Regions from separate parts of the Pseudomonas sp. NA-150 genome, predicted to be linked through region 2. Evidence: predicted binding sites of a transcription regulator. Region 2 holds the regulator's gene; each other region holds the start of a gene.
What was found. The regulator FliA, encoded in region 2, starts transcription of late flagellar genes. The targets are predictions, from matches to a motif close to CTAAAGTTTNNNNNNNNNNNGCCGNTAA.
Positions count from the first base shown of each region.

Region 1: the regulator FliA is predicted to act here: its motif matches at 1,122-1,149, upstream of ACF0H7_RS15015 (methyl-accepting chemotaxis protein).
Region 3: the regulator FliA is predicted to act here: its motif matches at 3,483-3,510, upstream of ACF0H7_RS10435 (methyl-accepting chemotaxis protein).
Region 4: the regulator FliA is predicted to act here: its motif matches at 3,299-3,326, upstream of ACF0H7_RS29785 (methyl-accepting chemotaxis protein).

Region 1 is NZ_CP172305.1:3,164,075-3,168,622, reverse strand. Features, by position in the region: gene ACF0H7_RS15025 (DUF1294 domain-containing protein) at 1-153, opposite strand, end outside; gene ACF0H7_RS15020 (undecaprenyl-diphosphate phosphatase) at 165-995, opposite strand; gene ACF0H7_RS15015 (methyl-accepting chemotaxis protein) at 1,254-2,888, shown strand; gene pnuC (nicotinamide riboside transporter PnuC) at 3,251-3,814, shown strand; gene ACF0H7_RS15005 (AAA family ATPase) at 3,811-4,338, shown strand.
Region 2 is NZ_CP172305.1:4,765,349-4,769,896, reverse strand. Features, by position in the region: gene flhF (flagellar biosynthesis protein FlhF) at 1-596, shown strand, start outside; gene fleN (flagellar synthesis regulator FleN) at 712-1,545, shown strand; gene fliA (RNA polymerase sigma factor FliA) at 1,539-2,282, shown strand; gene ACF0H7_RS22510 (chemotaxis response regulator CheY) at 2,539-2,913, shown strand; gene ACF0H7_RS22505 (protein phosphatase CheZ) at 2,933-3,721, shown strand; gene ACF0H7_RS22500 (chemotaxis protein CheA) at 3,751-4,548, shown strand, end outside.
Region 3 is NZ_CP172305.1:2,175,575-2,180,122, forward strand. Features, by position in the region: gene ACF0H7_RS10425 (VOC family protein) at 1-123, shown strand, start outside; gene ACF0H7_RS10430 (OprD family porin) at 120-1,472, opposite strand; gene ACF0H7_RS10435 (methyl-accepting chemotaxis protein) at 1,824-3,416, opposite strand; gene ACF0H7_RS10440 (glycosyltransferase family 4 protein) at 3,544-4,548, opposite strand, start outside.
Region 4 is NZ_CP172305.1:6,403,774-6,408,321, reverse strand. Features, by position in the region: gene gbcA (glycine-betaine demethylase subunit GbcA) at 1-108, opposite strand, end outside; gene gbcB (glycine-betaine demethylase subunit GbcB) at 435-1,535, shown strand; gene ACF0H7_RS29785 (methyl-accepting chemotaxis protein) at 1,640-3,265, opposite strand; gene ACF0H7_RS29780 (glutamine synthetase family protein) at 3,461-4,548, opposite strand, start outside.

The sequences.
Region 1 (4,548 bases), 1.6 Mb from region 2:
GTAAGCCTCGGCCGGCAGCGCCGACACCCCGCGAGCCAGCAGCGACAGTGCGCCGAACAACGGCAAGGCGCACACGACCACGAATACACACAGCTTCAATCGTAAATGTTGCACCGGCGACTGCCTGCGCCGTGGTTGTGCGCGCTGCTCCATCAATCCCGTCCTTACGCCGTCACCGCCGCCCAATTGATCCAGCCAAACTTCCAGGTTGCCAGAATCAGCAAACCGAAGACGATTCGATACCAGGCGAACAGCGCGTAACTGTGGCTGGCAATAAACTTGAGCAGCCCCCGGACCGCGATCATCGCGAAGATGAATGAGACGACAAAACCGATGGCAATCACCGGAAGGTCATCGTGCTGGAACATATGCCGGTATTTATATCCGGAATACAGTGCTGCCCCGACCATGGTCGGCATCGCCAGGAAAAACGAAAATTCGGTGGCGGCCTTGCGCGACATGCCAAATACCAGACCACTGATAATGGTGGCGCCGGATCGCGAAGTCCCCGGAATCATCGCCAGGCATTGCGCACAGCCGATTTTAAAGGCATCGACCCACGTCATCTCGTCCACAGTGTCGGCATGGACTGTGTGTTGACGGCGTTCCGCCCACAACATGATCAACCCGCCGATCACCAGGGCGGTGGCCACGGTAATCGGATTAAACAGATATTCGTGAATCAGGTCCGCGAACAACACCCCGAGTACCACGGCTGGTAATACGGCGATGATCAGATTGACAGTGAATTTTTGCGCGCTGGGTTGCGAAGGCAAGCCAACGACAACGTCGAGAATTTTGCGACGAAACTCCCAGACCACGGCCAGAATAGCGCCCAGCTGGATAATGATATTGAACACCATGGCCCGTTCGCCGCCAAAGCCGATCAAGTCCGCAACGATGATCTGATGCCCGGTGCTGGAGATGGGCAAAAACTCCGTCAATCCTTCCACTACCCCAAGTATCGCTGCCTGCGTGGCCGTCCAAAGATCCATCATTCCCCCATGAAGCGCTGCGCGTGACAGGCCCCTTTAATAATGTTTAAAGCGATTACGTGCGAGACGTCTGACAAGCGTCAGGCGAGAATTATCGACATGGACCAGTGAAAAAGCTGTTATCTGCTCACGTTTGCCGAAAAAGCGCCGAAAGCCTATCAGACAGAATGAGTTACCGCTCTAGCGCAAACATTCTGAAACATGTTGTGATGGGATCAGCTGACAAAACAAAAATAAAAGCAGAATGGAGTAGCGTTTATGAATAGCTTGCGCAGTGTGTCGATCAGCCGGCGTTTGTGGTTGATCCTGGTCGTTTCTGTGCTGATGCTGTTCACCTTGGGCATGCTGATGCTCAAGCAGATCCACAGCGACCTGTACATGGGTAAAACGGAAAAAACCCACCAGTTAGTGGACACCGCCAGCGGCATTCTGGGCTGGTTTCACGATCAGGAAACCGCCGGCAAGCTCACCCGCGAACAAGCGCAGCAGCAGGCTCTCGCCACTGTACGCGGCCTGCGCTATAACCAGACTGACTACTTCTGGATCAACGATTTGCGCCCGGTGATGATCATGCACCCGGCCAATCAAAAACTTGAAGGCCAGGACCTTTCGGCGATCAAAGACCCCGACGGCATTTTCGTGTTTAACGAAATGGTTGCCATCGCCAAAAGCAAGGGTGCTGGCCCGCTGAATTACCGTTGGCCAAAACCAGGCTCCAATGAGCCTGTCGAAAAAACCTCCTACGTGAAACTGTTTGAGCCCTGGGGCTGGGTACTGGGCTCTGGCGTCTACGTCGATGACGTGCAGAATGAGTTCTACGCCCAGGTCTGGAAAGCCTCGCTGGCCGGCGCCAGCATTGCTTTGATTCTGATGCTGCTGGTGATAATGATTTCCCGCAGCATCGTCCGCCCTTTGCAGGACACCGTCGACGCCATGGCCAATATCGCCAGTGGCGACAGCGATTTGACCCGGACCCTGAGCACCCAGGGTCGAGACGAAGTGACGTTGCTGGCTACCCACTTCAATGCCTTCACCCGCAAAATGCAGGACATGATTCGCCAATTGCTGGAAGCCGCCGCCGCACTGGGCCAAGCGTCCACTGACCTGGGCAATAACGCCACTCAGGCGCAGCGCCACAGCCAGCAACAGTCGCAGCAAATGGAATTGGTGGCCACCGCCATCAACGAAGTGACTTATGGCGTGCAAGACGTGGCGAAGAACGCCGAACAAGCCGCCAGCGAGATGCGCGACGCCGAAGACAAGGCGCGGCAGGGGCAAGTCAGCATCGACAGTAGTTTGCGGCAGATTGACCAGCTGTCCAGCACCATCAACCAGGCCGTGACCGTGATCCAGACCCTGTCCACGGAGAGCACTCAGATTGGCAGCGTGTTGGAGGTGATTCGCTCGATTGCCGACCAGACCAACCTGCTGGCCTTGAACGCGGCCATCGAAGCGGCCCGCGCTGGCGAACAGGGACGGGGTTTTGCCGTGGTGGCTGATGAGGTAAGGCTGCTGGCCCAGCGCACGCAACAATCCACGGCGGAAATCCAGAAGATGATCGAACGCCTGCAAGGCCACTCCGACGCGGCGGTCAAGGTCATTGGTGACAGCAGCAGCGCCTCGCAATTGACCATTACCCAGGCCACTCAGGCCGGTGACAGCCTGAATGCCATCGCCCAGGCCCTGCGCAACCTCAACGGGTTAAACGCTTCGATCGCCAGCGCCACCCTGCAACAGGCGCACGTGGTCGAAGACATCAACCAGAACGTGACCCACGCCGCCAGCCTTTCGCAAGACACCGCCCATGCCGCCGAACGCTCCAGCGAAGCCAGCGTGCATCTGCGTCAGCTCAGTGATCGTTTGAATGGGCTGCTGGGGCAATTTCGGGTCTAGCGCCATCCATTAAATCGCCTTCGCCAACAAGTTGACTCCCACACGGATCCAGGCCTGATGCAAAATCTGGTCAGCTGGAGCCCTGTGGGAGATTCTATGTTCTCGCGCAACACACAATCTCTGTAGGCGCTGCCGAAGGCTGCGATCAACGGTCATCGCGAAGGTCGTTCCGACCTTATCGCAGCCTTCGGCAGCTCCTACAAAATGGGGGCAACCCTAAGTTTTTGTCTAACCACAAATCCCTGTGGGACTAACTTGTTGGCGAATAGCCGTTACGCAATCGATCAGCCATCCACCCCATGCCCTCTCCCCGGAAAACGCTTACAATCGCCCCCCGTTTTTGTCGTCGCCAAGGAGTTTCAATGTCAGGGCTTGAGCTGTTCGCGGCTACGCTGGGCGTGATTGCCGTGTGGCTGACCGTCAAGCAGAACCCTTGGTGCTGGCCGATCGGCCTGGTCATGGTGTTGCTGTACACCTGGGTTTTTTACGGCGTGAAGCTGTATTCGGACATGTTGCTGCAAGGGGTCTACGCAGTGTTGCAAGTGTACGGCTGGTGGCAATGGACGCGGCGCGGCCAGGCGCAACACACCCGGGTGGTGACCTATCTGGCCACGGCGCCGTTGCTGCTCGGCCTGTTGGCAGGTGCGGCGCTTAGTCTGGCCTTGGGCGCCGCCATGGCCCACTTCACCGATGCGGCACAGCCCTGGCTGGACGCCGCCCTGACCGGCTTCAGCCTGGTGGCGCAAATGTGGATGGCGCAAAAGCGCGCGCAGTGCTGGCTGTTGTGGATCGTGCTGGACGTGATTTTCGTCAGCCTCTTCATCTATAAAGAGCTGTACCTGACCGCCACCCTTTACGCGCTGTTCGCCCTGATCGCCGTGCAGGGCTGGCGCGAGTGGCATCGCGAACTGGCTGCTTGCCGATGAAAGTGGTTGTGCTGACTGGCCCCGAATCCAGTGGCAAAAGCCGCTTGACTGCGCACTTGCTGGCGCATTTTGGCGGTGAGGCGGTGGGCGAATATGTTCGTCATTTCATCGATCAGCAGGCCCGCGATACCTGTTACGCCGACATCCCGCTGATCGCCGAAGGTCAGTTGCGCTGGGAAGATGCGGCTCGGGCGCGACAACCGCACCTGCTGATTCTCGACACTCATCTGCTGAGCAATAAAGTGTGGAGTCAGACCTTGTTTGGCGATTGCCCGGACTGGCTGGAACAACAACTCCTCGCTCGCCACTACGATTTGCATCTGCTGTTGGCGCCAGAGGGAATCCAATGGACGGCCGACGGACAGCGCTGCCAGCCCGAACTGCTTGATCGGCAAACATTTTTTGCGGCCAGCCAGCGCTGGCTGGAACACCATCGGCAGGCCTTCGAGATCATCCACGGTGACTGGAACACGCGCGCTGAGCAGGCGATTGCCAGCGTTGAACGCCTGCTGAACGAGCGTTGAATCGTCAGTAGTCCGCCGAGTGTGTCCAACGGTGTTACACCTTGGGCCCAGCAAACCCCCGTAGCAGACGGTTCGACGGTTTTATGACGGGTTCTGTTAATTTGGTGAGACACCGCCCAAATGACCGGATTGACGTCACCAAGACTCTGATACGCCCTTTCACTCATTTGGATCTGTAACAACGTCGTTACATGGCTGTTGCACGCGTGA
Region 2 (4,548 bases):
GGTATGTCTTGAAATACGGTCCGCAGAACATTGCACTGGTGAGCATGGACAGCTACCGCATCGGTGCTCAGGAGCAACTGAAAACCCTGGGCCGGATTCTCAATGTGTCAGTGACCCATATCGATCCGGGTCAATCATTGGGACAGGCGTTGGAACCCTTGTTGCGCAAGCGGGTGGTCTTGATCGACACCGCAGGCCTGCAAGCGAGCGACCCGGCACTGCGCATGCAGTTGGAAAGTCTTGCCGGGCGTGGGATCAAGGCGCGTAATTACCTGGTGCTGGCAACGACTAGCCAGAAGCAGGTTCTAACCGCCGCCTACCACAGCTATAAACGTTGTGGTCTGGCCGGCTGCATTCTTACCAAGCTGGATGAAACCGCCAGTCTGGGGGAAGTATTAAGTTTGGCCATAAGCCATGAATTACCGGTGGCTTACCTCACGGACGGGCCGCGAATTCCGGATGATTTGCACTTGCCGCGACGGCACCAACTGGTCAGTCGCGCGGTCAGTGTGCAAATGCAGGAAGAGCCTAGCGAGGAAGCTATGGCAGACATGTTCGCGGATCTTTATCACAACCCTAACAAGCGGGTTGGGTAAGGCATGACATTGGAATGTACCTACATCACGAACTGTGGGGCGCTGTTCACACAACCAGCACCCCTGCATTCAGTAATGTGGCCTCGGTCTAAGCAACACAAGGTAAAGAAATAACATGGGCAGCATGCATCCCGTACAGGTTATCGCAGTGACTGGCGGCAAAGGTGGCGTCGGTAAGACTAACGTGTCAGTGAACCTCTCGCTGGCACTGGCTGAGCTCGGCCGGCGCGTCATGTTGCTGGATGCCGATCTGGGTCTGGCAAATGTCGATGTCCTGCTGGGACTGACCCCGAAACGCACCCTGGCAGACGTCATCGAAGGGCGTTGCGAGCTGCGTGACGTCTTGCTTCAGGGGCCAGGCGGCATTCGTATCGTACCGGCGGCCTCGGGCACGCAGAGCATGGTTCACCTGACACCGGCGCAACACGCCGGGCTGATTCAGGCGTTCAGTGACATCGGCGACAACCTCGACGTACTGGTGATCGACACCGCTGCAGGTATTGGTGACTCGGTAGTCAGTTTTGTCCGCGCCGCCCAGGAAGTGCTGCTGGTGGTCTGCGACGAACCGACCTCGATCACCGATGCCTACGCCCTGATCAAATTGCTCAACCGCGATTACGGCATGAACCGCTTCCGCGTGCTCGCCAACATGGCGCAGAGCCCGCAGGAAGGCCGCAACCTGTTCGCCAAGCTGACCAAGGTCACCGACCGCTTCCTCGACGTCGCCCTGCAATACGTGGGTGCTGTGCCGTACGACGAATGCGTGCGCAAGGCCGTACAGAAACAACGTGCGGTGTATGAAGCGTTTCCGCGCTCCAAGTGCGCCCTTGCGTTCAAGGCCATTGCGCAGAAAGTCGACACCTGGCCGTTGCCGGCGAACCCGCGTGGGCACCTGGAATTTTTCGTAGAGCGACTCGTACATCAGACGAGTGCAGGACCCGTATCATGACCGCCAGCGGCTACCGCATGTACAGCAAGTCATCCAAAGACTCCCAGTACGAGCTGATCGAGCGCTATGCGCCGCTGGTCAAACGCATTGCCTATCACTTGCTGGCGCGTTTGCCGGCGAGCGTACAGGTCGAGGATCTGATCCAGGCCGGCATGATCGGCTTGCTCGAGGTATCGACCAAATACGACGCCACCAAAGGCGCCAGTTTTGAGACCTACGCCGGGATTCGTATCCGTGGCGCCATGCTCGATGAAGTGCGCAAGGGCGATTGGGCCCCGCGTTCGGTGCATCGAAATACGCGCATGGTGAGCGACGCGATTCGGGCAATTGAATCTAAAACGGGTCGTGACGCTAAAGATCACGAAGTTGCGGCCGAACTCCAGTTAAGTCTCGATGATTATTACGGGATTTTGAACGACACCTTGGGCAGTCGCTTATTCAGTTTTGACGACCTGTTGCAGGACGGCGAACACGAAGGGCTGCATGAGGATGGCGCAAGCGCTCAGCTTGAGCCGTCGCGGGACCTTGAAGATGAACGCTTCCAGGCCGCGTTAGCCGATGCGATAGCCAATTTGCCAGAGCGTGAGCGACTGGTGTTGGCGCTGTACTACGACGAAGAGCTGAACCTCAAGGAAATCGGTGAAGTATTGGGGGTCAGCGAGTCTCGGGTCAGCCAGTTACACAGCCAGTGCGCAGCTCGTTTGCGAGGGCGTTTGGGGGAGTGGCGAGCGCGTTGACAGGCCATGTGTGACCCTTGGTGGTCGCAGGTTGTCTGTAAGCCGGCTGTGCAAAGCGTTACGAGCGAAGAACAAGACTAGGCAGGAGCCGGTCAGTCAGGGCCTTGTGGCCTGCTGTGCCTGTTTTCCGATCTGTTGATTACCAAGCCCGTCATCGTTTCGTGCAGCCATTGCGTGCTGTGCCCGTTTTGATTGAACAGCGTATTCAGGTGCTGGATACGTTAAAGACTGCTTGGAGGTCGAATTGGACAAGAACATGAAAATCCTCATCGTTGATGACTTCTCAACGATGCGGCGGATCATTAAAAACCTGTTGCGTGACCTGGGGTTCACCAACACCGCGGAAGCAGATGACGGGACAACCGCGCTGCCGATGCTGCAAAGCGGCAGCTTCGACTTTCTGGTGACCGACTGGAACATGCCTGGCATGTCCGGCATCGACTTGCTGCGCCACGTGCGTGCCGATGAGCGCCTCAAGCACCTGCCGGTGTTGATGGTGACGGCCGAAGCCAAGCGTGATCAGATCATTGAGGCCGCTCAGGCCGGTGTGAACGGTTACGTGGTCAAGCCCTTCACAGCCCAAGTGCTGAAAGAAAAGATCGAAAAGATCTTCGAGCGCGTCAATAGCTGATGTTTGCCGCGAGGGCTCTATGGAGCAGAACGAATCGTCAATGGGCGACTTTGAGTCGACCCTGAAAAAACACGCACAGGAATTGGTCCAGAGCCTTGAAAAAGGCAGGTTTGGCGATGCTGTGCAACTCATCCATGAGCTGAATCAGACTCGTGACCGTGGCCTGTATCAGGAAGTCGGCAAATTGACCCGCGAGTTGCACAGCGCGATCGTCAATTTCCAGATCGACCCGAACATGCCACAGGCCGAGGAAGTCTCGCAGATCACCGACGCCACCGAACGCCTGTCATACGTGGTCAGGCTGACCGAGAATGCGGCCAACCGGACCATGGATCTGGTTGAGCAAAGCACGCCCTTGGTCACGGGGCTCAACACTGACGCTGCTGCCTTGAGTGCCGATTGGGGACGCTTCATGCGTCGCGAAGTCGGTGCCGAAGAGTTCCGCGAGCTGGCGCGCCGTGTCGAAGGTTTCCTGGCGCGCAGCGAAACGGAAACCAAGCTGGTGTCGACCAATCTCAACGATATTCTGTTGGCGCAGGATTACCAGGACCTCACCGGTCAGGTGATCAAGCGCGTGACCAAAATGGTCGCGGAAGTGGAGTCAAACCTGCTCAAACTGGTGCTGATGGCCAGCCAGGTCGATCGCTTTGCCGGGATCGAGCATGACCATCAATCGATCCGCACAGAACAAGATCAAGAAAAAAATCTGGCACAGGGTGAAGGTCCGCAGATTCATGCCGATAAGCGTGAAGACGTCGTATCCGGACAGGATGATGTTGACGATCTGTTATCCAGCCTGGGCTTCTAGGTCGATTTGAAATTTTAGGGAGCACCCCAATGAGCTTCGGCGCCGATGAAGAAATCCTTCAGGATTTCCTGGTAGAGGCCGGCGAGATTCTCGAGCAATTGTCCGAGCAGCTGGTCGAGCTGGAAAGCCGACCTGATGACGCGGACTTGCTCAATGCAATTTTTCGCGGTTTTCACACTGTAAAAGGGGGCGCCGGCTTCCTCCAGCTGCATGAGCTGGTGGAGTGCTGCCACATCGCCGAGAACGTGTTCGACATCCTGCGCAAGGGTGAACGTCGCGTTGACTCGGAGCTGATGGACGTGGTTCTCGAAGCGCTGGATGCGGTCAACGGCATGTTCACTGAAGTGCGCGAGCGCACCAGCGTGACCCCGGCCACCCCGGAGCTGCTTGCAGCCCTGGCACGCCTGGCCGAGCCAGCCTCTGCCGACGAGATTGCCGCCGCAGCACCTGTTGCTGTCGCGTCGCCAATGGTCGAAGAATCCGAAGACATTACCGACAGTGAGTTCGAGCAACTGCTGGACTCGCTTAACGCGGTCAAGGCTCAGGCAGCGGCTGGCGTGGTGGCACTGAGCGTTGCAGAGCCCGCCTCGATCTACGCCGGTGGCGCAACGGGTGCTGACCCGACGAGCGACGACATCTCCGACGCCGAGTTCGAGTCACTGCTTGATCAACTGCACGGCAAAGGCCAGTTCGCCGCCGATGCAGCGCCGGTTGCGCCAGTGGTTAGCGCCGCTGCGCCTGCCAGCAATGAAATCACCGACGACGAATTCGAAGCACTGCTTGATCAGTTGCATGGCAAAGGCAGTTTTGTCGCCGATGCCCTGGAG
Region 3 (4,548 bases), 2.6 Mb from region 2:
GCGGCTGCCAACTGGCCGATAGTTGAAGGCCCCATCATGCGTACGGGCGCGACGGGGCCAGTTCGGTCGGTCTATGTGCGTGACCCGGATTTGAACCTGATCGAGATTTCCGAGCAGCTTTAGAACAGCGGCAAGCTGTAGCTCAGGATCAGGCGGTTTTCGTCCTGTTGGCGGGTGTTGGCAATATTGTTGCGCCACATGGCGTTTTTCCAGGTCATGCCCAGGCCCTTCATGGCGCCGGATTGCACCACGTAAGACAGGGTCAGGTCGCGTTCCCATTCGCTGGCGTTGCCGGTGGTCGGGGTGTCGATGTCGTCGCCGCGTAGGTAGATGATACCGGCGGTGGCGCCCGGCAGGCCGACACGGGCGAAGTCGAACGAGTAGCGAGCTTGCCAGGTTTTCTCGCCGGCTCGACCGAACTTCTGGATCTGCATATCGGTGATGGTGTAGTTCGACGAACCGTCACCCTGGTTCAGCCACGGGAAGTCGCTGTCGCCATGGCTTGACTGGTAACCGCCGCCGAAGGTGTGGCCGTTGACGGTGTACAGAAAGAGGCCGCTGTACAGGTTGTTATCAACTTTGCCTTTGGTGGTGGTACCGCCGTAATAACCGCTGGTGTAGTACAGCGGATTATGCCCGTTGGCGCCGTCGTCCTTGCTGTTGAAGTAACGCAAATCGCTCTTCAATACGCCCGGACCGATCGACCAGTTGTGTACCAGCCCGAGGAAGTTTTGTGTGTAGAAGTCTTCCAGTTTGCCGAAGTAATACTGGGCGGTGAGGTCTTTGGTTAGTTTGTAATCACCACCGGCGTAGATGAATTTGTTGCTGGTCTTGCCGCTGATGGCGTTATTGGCGCCGCCATTGGCACCGGCAATCGACAGGTTTTCGTTGTTGCTGGAGTTACGGCCTTTGACCTGTTCGATCTGGCCCACCACTAACGACAGGTCCTTGATATCGCCCGAGGTAAGTTGGCCGCCTTGCCAGGTTTGCGGCAATAGACGACCGTCGTTGGATACGATGACCGGGTTTTTCGGCATCAAGGTCCCGAGCTTCAGTTCAGTCTTGGATATTTTTGCCTTGGCGGTGACACCCAGGCTGGAGAAGTCATCGACCGCATGATCACCATCACTGGGGAACACAGTGCCGGCATAAGCATTGCCGGTCGGGTTGCCGTGCTTGCCGCCGCTGGAGTCCAGGCGTACGCCCAGCAAGCCGATGGCATCGACGCCAAAGCCCACGGCGCCTTGGGTGTAACCGGAGGTGAAGTCGAGCTGGAAGCCTTGACCCCATTCCGCTTGATAGTTCTGGTTGGCAGCTTTCTGCGCGGCGGTAGCGGAGTCGCGGTTATCGGTATTGATGTAGAAGTTGCGCAGTTTCAGTGTGGCAGTGCTGTCTTCGACGAAGCCGGCGGCGTTGGCGTGTTGCGCCATGACGCCGACGGTGATGGCCAACGTCAGTGTGGATTTTTTCAATGTACTACTCCCTGGCGAATCTGTTTTTATAGTTTCCTGGTGCTGAAACGAATACCTGAAGTGCGCCCGTACGAATAAGTACAGTGCGTTTGTTTGCTGTTGTTTTTCAGGATGTTTCAGAACTATTGCTGGCGGATTAATAAGCAAGTCAAAACGTAGTGCTTAAAAATAACCGCGCGGGAGTGTAGCGAGATGATGTTTAAATGAGGTTTATTGTTTGTAAGAGAATGTTTAATTATGAGCGCTGGAAGTCTGTAGGAGCGAACGTGTTTGCGAGGCGGTGTACCTGAAACACCACGTTAGGCCACTCGTTAACACGTTAGCTCCTACACAGCCTGTAGAAGACCAAGGTTAAAACGCAAATGCCTTCAACGCCGAGCGCAGGCTTTGCGAGACGTTCTGCAGCACTTCGCCCGCACCTGCGGTGGTGGCGGCGGATCGGTTGCCGGCCTCGGCCAGTTGGCCGACTTCTTCCATGCTGGCAGTCACCTGGCGCGAGGCGTTGGTAACCTCCAGGGTGGCGGTAACGATGTTGAGCATCGAGTGTGTCGCCACGGCAATCCGGTCCTGAATCCCGATCAATGATTGTCCAGCCGCAACCACCGTTTCAATGCCCAGGTCGACATCACCAGCGCTGCGCTGGATCGATTGCACCGCACCTTCGATGCTGCGACGAATGCTCTCGATCAGCCCCTCGATCTCTGCGGTGGCGGTGGTGGTGCGCTCGGCCAGGCGACGCACTTCTTCGGCGACCACGGCAAAGCCTCGGCCTTGCTCGCCGGCGCGTGCGGCTTCAATGGCGGCGTTGAGGGCCAGCAGGTTGGTTTGCCCGGCGATTTCGCGGATGGTCTGCACGATGCCACTGACCTTGTTCGATTGCGCCCCGAGGTCGGTGACCGAGGATTGCGTTTCGCGACTGGCGGTGGCCAGACGCTGCACGCTTTCCAGGCTCTCAAGGCGCGCGCTGTCACCGGCTCGCGCCTGATCGTCGGCTTCGCCTACCGAGGTTTGCGCGGCAATCGCTTGTTTGGCGATGTGCGCAATGGTGCTGGAGATCTGCTCCATGGCGCTGCCGGTGGTCAACGCCGAGTCGGCCAGACGAATCGAGTTAGCCTTCAGTTGTTCGAGGGCGACGCTGACACTGCTCACTTGCACGTCCACTGACTCCGCACCGGCCGCGGTATCGGCCACCAGCCCACGAATACGCTCCCGGGCTTCCGCCAGGCCGGCCAGCACGCTGCCGGCAATCGGCGGACGCTCAGCGGTGCGCAGATCGCCCGAGGCAAAGCGGGCCATTTCCTGGCGCAATTCGGCGGGTTCGGCACCCAGCATGGTTTTGATCCGGCGGGCAACGAAGGTGTAGATCATCCAGGCCACCAGCGTGCTCAAACCACCGACCAGGCCCAACAGCCAACGAGCATTGCCGGAGGTGTTGCTCATCTCCAGCAGTTGCGCATCGGCGTAGGCGTTGGCCACTTGCACGGTGTTGTCGACGCCGAGGCGATGTTGATCGTAGGCGGCTTTCAATTCGCCGAAGGCCTTGCCGATGGCGACTTGATCGCCTTGTTGCAGCGCAGGTATGAAGTGTTTTTCCAGGGCGCTGAAGTAGGCGTCCGAGGCCTGTTTCTGCGCGCCCAGCAGGCTGTTTTTTACCGTCTGGTCAAGGTTGGATTTGAGCCAGTAGGCATTGCGCGTGTCGAAGTCGGCGCGCAGTTGATGAAGCTTGCTGAGGCCGTCGGCGACCGCGATGCCGTTGTTCATCAGTTGGTAAACGGTGAGGTGGGCTTCAATGACGTACAGCGGCGGTGGAAGGATGTCGGCGACCACGTCTTTGCCCTGGCCCATCTCAATCGCGGCGCGGTCCATTTGCCCGAATGCGGTGACGCCGCCGATGAAGATCGCGCCGAAACCCAGGCTGCAAGCGATGACCAGCAGCAGCAACATTCCTTTGACGGAACCCAATAATGATTTCACGGCATTTCCTCCCTGGACAGATACTGGCTAAACGCCTTATCAGCAATAGTCAGACTAACTAAACGCAGTCCGCGAGGCAAATGCCTGAACTATTTATTCAAGTGAGGGCTGCGACGCCTTCTTTTGCCGGTTGCAGTCGGCTGTAAACCCCTTCGAGTTGCGCAGCCGCCACAGCCCAATCATGTTCGGCCCTGACGTAGGCCCGTCCGGCTTCGCCCAATTGCTCGAGACGCGCTGGTTGGGTCAGGACCTGGGCCAGAATCCGCGCCAGTTCGGCAGGGTCTTCGCTGCCAAGAAAGTGTTCGCCGTTGACCACCCGCAACCCGGAGCTGCCTTGCCCGGTAGTCACCACCGGCAAGCCGGCGGCCATGGCTTCCAGCACTTTAAGCTTGGAGCCACCGCCCTGGCGCAGCGGAGCAAAGAACACCGCTGCGGTGCTTTGCAACGCGCGCAAATCGGGGACGAAGCCTTGCCATTCGATCCGTGGGTCCGGCCAGCGTTGACGCCATGTAGGCGGCAGGGCATAGCCGCAGATGGCGAATCGCACGTCGGGATCGAGTTGCCACAGATGCGGCAGAATTGCGTCGAGGGCCCATTCGACGGTGTCCAGGTTCGGGCTGTATTCGTAGTTGCCGATGAACAGCAGGCGCTTGCTGTGAAGGTCAGGCCGCACGCCGGCGTAGTAAGTGCAGTCCACGCCATTGACCACCACAGCGGTGGCTTTTTCGCTGAGGCGCGCTAGATTTTTCGCATCGTCCTCGGTCACCGCGACCAATTCCGAGGTTTGCTGGAAGACTCGGCGTTCCCAGCGCCGGTAACGCCGTTGATCGTAGGTGGCGAATGGCTTCAGCCAGGCGGGCAAGCGATCATAACTGGCGGCGCCCAAGGCCGATTCGACGTTATGTTCGGTCAACAGGAACGGCAGTCCGGCGCGGCGCAGCGGCTGTTCAAACGGCTGAAAACTGTAGCTGTGCTCGATCTGGATCGCGTCCCACGGCTCTTCGAGCAGGGCTTCGAATGTTTGCTGCAAGTGGGGGGCGTAGCCGTTGATGCTGGCCAGCATCGGCGTCGGAGCCAAGGCGACCGTGAGCAGGGTTTTCAG
Region 4 (4,548 bases), 1.6 Mb from region 2:
AGGCTGCGGCAGCGAGAAGGTGCGTTCGCGGTTCTGCAGCATTTCGGCGGTGGCCTTGCGTGCAGGCTCCAGCGTATCGCCCAGGCTCAAGTTTGCAGTGACGTCCATCTTTCAAGTCCTCATGACCGTTTTTGAGCGGTCGACGAATGTGGCTAATACGGTTCTTTTGGCTGTAATGCACGCAAGGCGTCGGTTCTTTTGCCGCTCACGCTTACGAATAACAATGACGCATCTATTTAGCGAAGAGTGTGGGGTCGCGCGCTGACTTAACCTTATCCATGGGCGACATGGCCGAATCCGTTTCCGACGCGCTAACCCCGGTCGTTGGGGGCTGGTCGCGATAAGTATGCCGATGTCGCTGATAGGTAAGTGGTCAGACTGCGCCTTACGCAGAATCCGCAACATAAGGCCGACATTCGGCTGTGGAGATCAGCATGTCCAACAGTTTCCTCAATCCGGTCAATACCCAGACATGGGCGAATGGCCGTCACCCGGTTCGTGTGGTCAAGGTGATCCAGGAAACCTGGGACGTGCGCACCTTCTGTTTCATGGCTGATCAGCCGATCATGTTCTTCTTCAAGCCGGGGCAATTCGTCACCCTGGAGCTGGAAATCGACGGCGCGCCGATCATGCGCTCGTACACCATCTCCAGCTCGCCGTCGGTGCCGTACAGCTTCTCGATCACCATCAAGCGGGTGCCGGGCGGCAAGGTGTCGAACTGGCTGCACGACAACCTGCAGGAAGGCGCAGAAATCGCCGTGCACGGTCCGGTCGGCTTGTTCAACGCCATGGACTTCCCGAATCCGAAAGTGCTGTACCTCAGTGGCGGCGTGGGCATCACCCCGGTCATGTCGATGGCGCGCTGGTATTTCGACACCAACGGCAACGTCGATATGGCCTTCGTCCACAGCGCCCGTTCGCCGAAAGACATCATCTACCGCCGCGAACTGGAACACATGGCGTCGCGGATCGAAAACTTCAGCCTGCACCTGGTGTGCGAAAAACACGGCTCAGGTGATCCGTGGGCAGGCTATCGCGGTTACCTGAGCCAGAAGATGCTGGAGCTGATGGTTCCGGACTTCATGGACCGCGAAGTGTTCTGCTGCGGTCCGACGCCGTATATGTCGGCGGTCAAGCGCCTGCTCGAAGCCAATGGCTTCAACATGGCGCACTACCACGAAGAATCCTTTGGTGCGACACCCCCTGAAGCGCGCGCTGATGCGGTGGATCATGCTGAGCAGGCGGCGAACGAGCCGGCAGTCGATCTGGCCGATCAGCATCAGGTTGAGTTCGTATCAGCGGGTAAGAGCATTCGTGTCGCGCCCGGTGAAACCGTACACGCAGCCGCGTCGAAACTTGGCCTGCTGATCCCCAAAGCCTGCGGCATGGGTATCTGCGGGACCTGCAAAGTGATGAAGCTGGGCGGGGAGGTAGAGATGGAACACAACGGCGGGATCACCGAAGAGGACGAAGCCGAGGGCTACATCCTGTCGTGCTGCAGCGTACCGAAGGGTGATGTGCGGATCGATTTCTAAACCGCGCAGCATTCATCGCGAGCAAGCCCGCTCCTACAGGTTTATTGCGTCCTTGTAGGAGCGGGCTTGCCCGCGATGGCGGAGTGTCAGGCACTCCACCTCAATTACAAATGAAACCGCGAAACCAGGTTATTCAGGTCCAACGCCAGGCGTGACAGCTCACCGCTGGCGGCGCTGGTCTGATCGGCGCCGGTCGATGACTGCACTGACAAATCGCGAATATTCCCCAGGTTGCGATCCACTTCGCGGGCCACTTGTGCCTGTTCTTCCGCCGCGCTGGCGATCACCAGGTTGCGTTGGTTGATCTCGATGATCGCCGCGTTGATCGCTTCCAGTGCCCGGCCAGCGCCCTTGGTGATATCGAGTGTCGACGCCACGCCTGAAGAGCTGTTGCTGATCGAGGCCACCGCTGATTCGGCGCTGGTCTGGATGTTGCCAACCATGCGTTCGATTTCGCTGGTCGACTGCTGTGTGCGATGGGCCAGTGCGCGAACTTCGTCGGCCACCACGGCAAAACCACGCCCGGCTTCCCCGGCACGCGCCGCTTCGATGGCGGCGTTGAGCGCCAGCAGGTTGGTCTGGTCGGCCAGGCCGCGAATCACGTCCAGCACCTTGCCGATGTCCCGCGAGTCATCCGCCAGCTTGCTGATAACGGTTGACATGCCTTGCACGTCGGTGGTCATGGACTCCATGGCGCTGAGATTTTTTTGCACCAGTTCGCGACCTTCGCCGGCCGAGGCGGTCGCTTCTTTCGAGGCGTCGGAGGTGCTCACCGCGTTGCGTGCGACTTCTTCCACAGCGGTGGTCATCTGATTCACGGCGGTCGCCGCCTGCTCGATTTCCTGATTTTGCTGCTGCAAGCCGCGAGCGCTTTCTTCAGTGACCGCGTTCAGCTCTTCAGCGGCAGACGCGAGCTGCGTGGCGGAGCCGGAAATCCGTTGCAGGGTATCGCGCAGTTTTTCCTGCATCTTCTGCATGGCTGCCAGCAGTCGACCGGCTTCATCACGGCTGGTGATCTTGATCGGATGGGTCAGGTTGCCCTCAGCGATGTCTTCCGCCGCGGCCAGTGCTTCAGCCAAGGGTTGCGTGATGCTGGTGGTCAGCAGCCACGCAAACAATACGGTCAGCGCGGTGGCGATCACCAGCAGTGCGACCACCATCTTGAATGCCCAGGAATACTGGCTGGCGGACTGCTTGTTGGTCTCACCGGTCTGGCGGTCGTTGATTTCGATCAGCTTGCTCAGTACCTGGTTAATCTCGTCGGAATTCGCCAGCAGATCGGTGTTGATCAGATCCCGCAATTGATCGATCTGGTTCGCCTTTGACAGCGCTGCCATTTTATTTTCAAGCTGGTGATAGGCCGCCAGTTTCTGCACGTATTGATCGTAGGTCGCACGCTCTTCCGGGCTTTGAATCAATTTTTCGTAGATGTCCTGTGCCGCGCGGATTTGCTCGTTGCGCTGTTTGAACAGTTCGAGGGTTTTGTCTTCGACGCCCGGCTCACGGTTGAGCAGCAAGCGGAACGAGAGGGTGCGCTGGCGATAGGAGATTTTCACCATCTCGCTCAGGCTTTTGAAACTGGGAACGCTGGAATTTTCGATATCGACGGCGGCTGAGCGGATATCGCTCATCTGGGTCAGCGCGCAGATGCCGAGGATCAGCATCAGGCCCCCGATCAAGGCAAATCCGAGGAACGCGCGCGAAGCGATATTCATATTACGGAGTGACATGGGATATTCCAGGCAATGATTCTTATGTAATGCCTATCGGTCGAAAACCCTAAGTCTTGAGGGGCGCGGTAGCATTTTGACGTAAAAAATATGGCGCATGGCCATTATTGCGATTTCACTACAAAATCGTCTGCGAAGAGGCAAAAAAAACGCCGCGAACCTTTCGGTCAGCGGCGTTCTTTTTACTGCACACCATCAAACCGTGTGCAGGTACCAGTTGTATTCAAGGTCGGAGATGGAGTGTTCGAACTCTTCCAGCTCGCTTTCCTTGCAGGCGACGAAGATATCGATGTATTTCGGGTCGATATAGCGCGCCATGATTTCACTGTCGTCCAGCTCGCGCAGGGCATCGCGCAGGTTGTTCGGCAGGCTTTGTTCGTTTTGCTCGTAGGAGTTGCCTTCGACCGGGGCGTTTGGCTCGACCTTGTTGGTCAGGCCGTGGTGCACGCCTGCAAGCACGGAGGCCAGCAGCAGGTATGGGTTGGCATCGGCACCGGCGACCCGGTGTTCGATACGTACGGCATCGGGCGTGCCGGTTGGAACGCGCAAGGCGACCGTCCGGTTGTCCAGGCCCCAGCACGGCGAGTTCGGCACGTAGAACTGTGAGCCGAAACGACGGTAGGAGTTTACGTTAGGGCACAGGAACGCCATTGAAGCCGGTAGGGTCTCGAGCACACCGCCGATCGCATGACGTAATGCGGCGTTCTGCTCGGGATCCTCGCTGGTGAAGATGTTCTTGCCATCGCGATCGAGGATCGAGATGTGGACGTGCAGACCGTTACCCGCCTGGCCCGGATAGGGTTTGGCCATAAAGGTCGAATCCATCTCGTGGTCGTAGGCGATGTTCTTGATCAGACGCTTGAGCAGTACCGCGTAGTCGCAGGCCTTGATCGGGTCGGCAACGTGGTGCAGGTTGACTTCAAACTGCGCCGGGGCACTTTCCTTGACGATGGCGTCTGCCGGGATGCCTTGTTCCTTGGCACCTTCCAGAACGTCCTGGAGGCAGTCGACATATTCGTCGAGGTCGTCGATCAGGTAGACCTGAGTCGAGTGAGGGCGTTTGCCGGAAATCGGCGAGCGCGGAGGTTGTGGGCGACCGTTCACGTTCTCCTGATCGATCAGGTAGAACTCCAGTTCGAATGCGGCACAAATAGTCAGGCCCAATTCATCGAACTTGGCGACGACCTGGCGCAGTACTTCGCGTGGGTCGGCAAAGAAGGGTGTGCCTTCGAGTTCGTGCATGGTCATCAGCAGTTGCGCGGTTGGGCGCTTTTGCCAAGGCT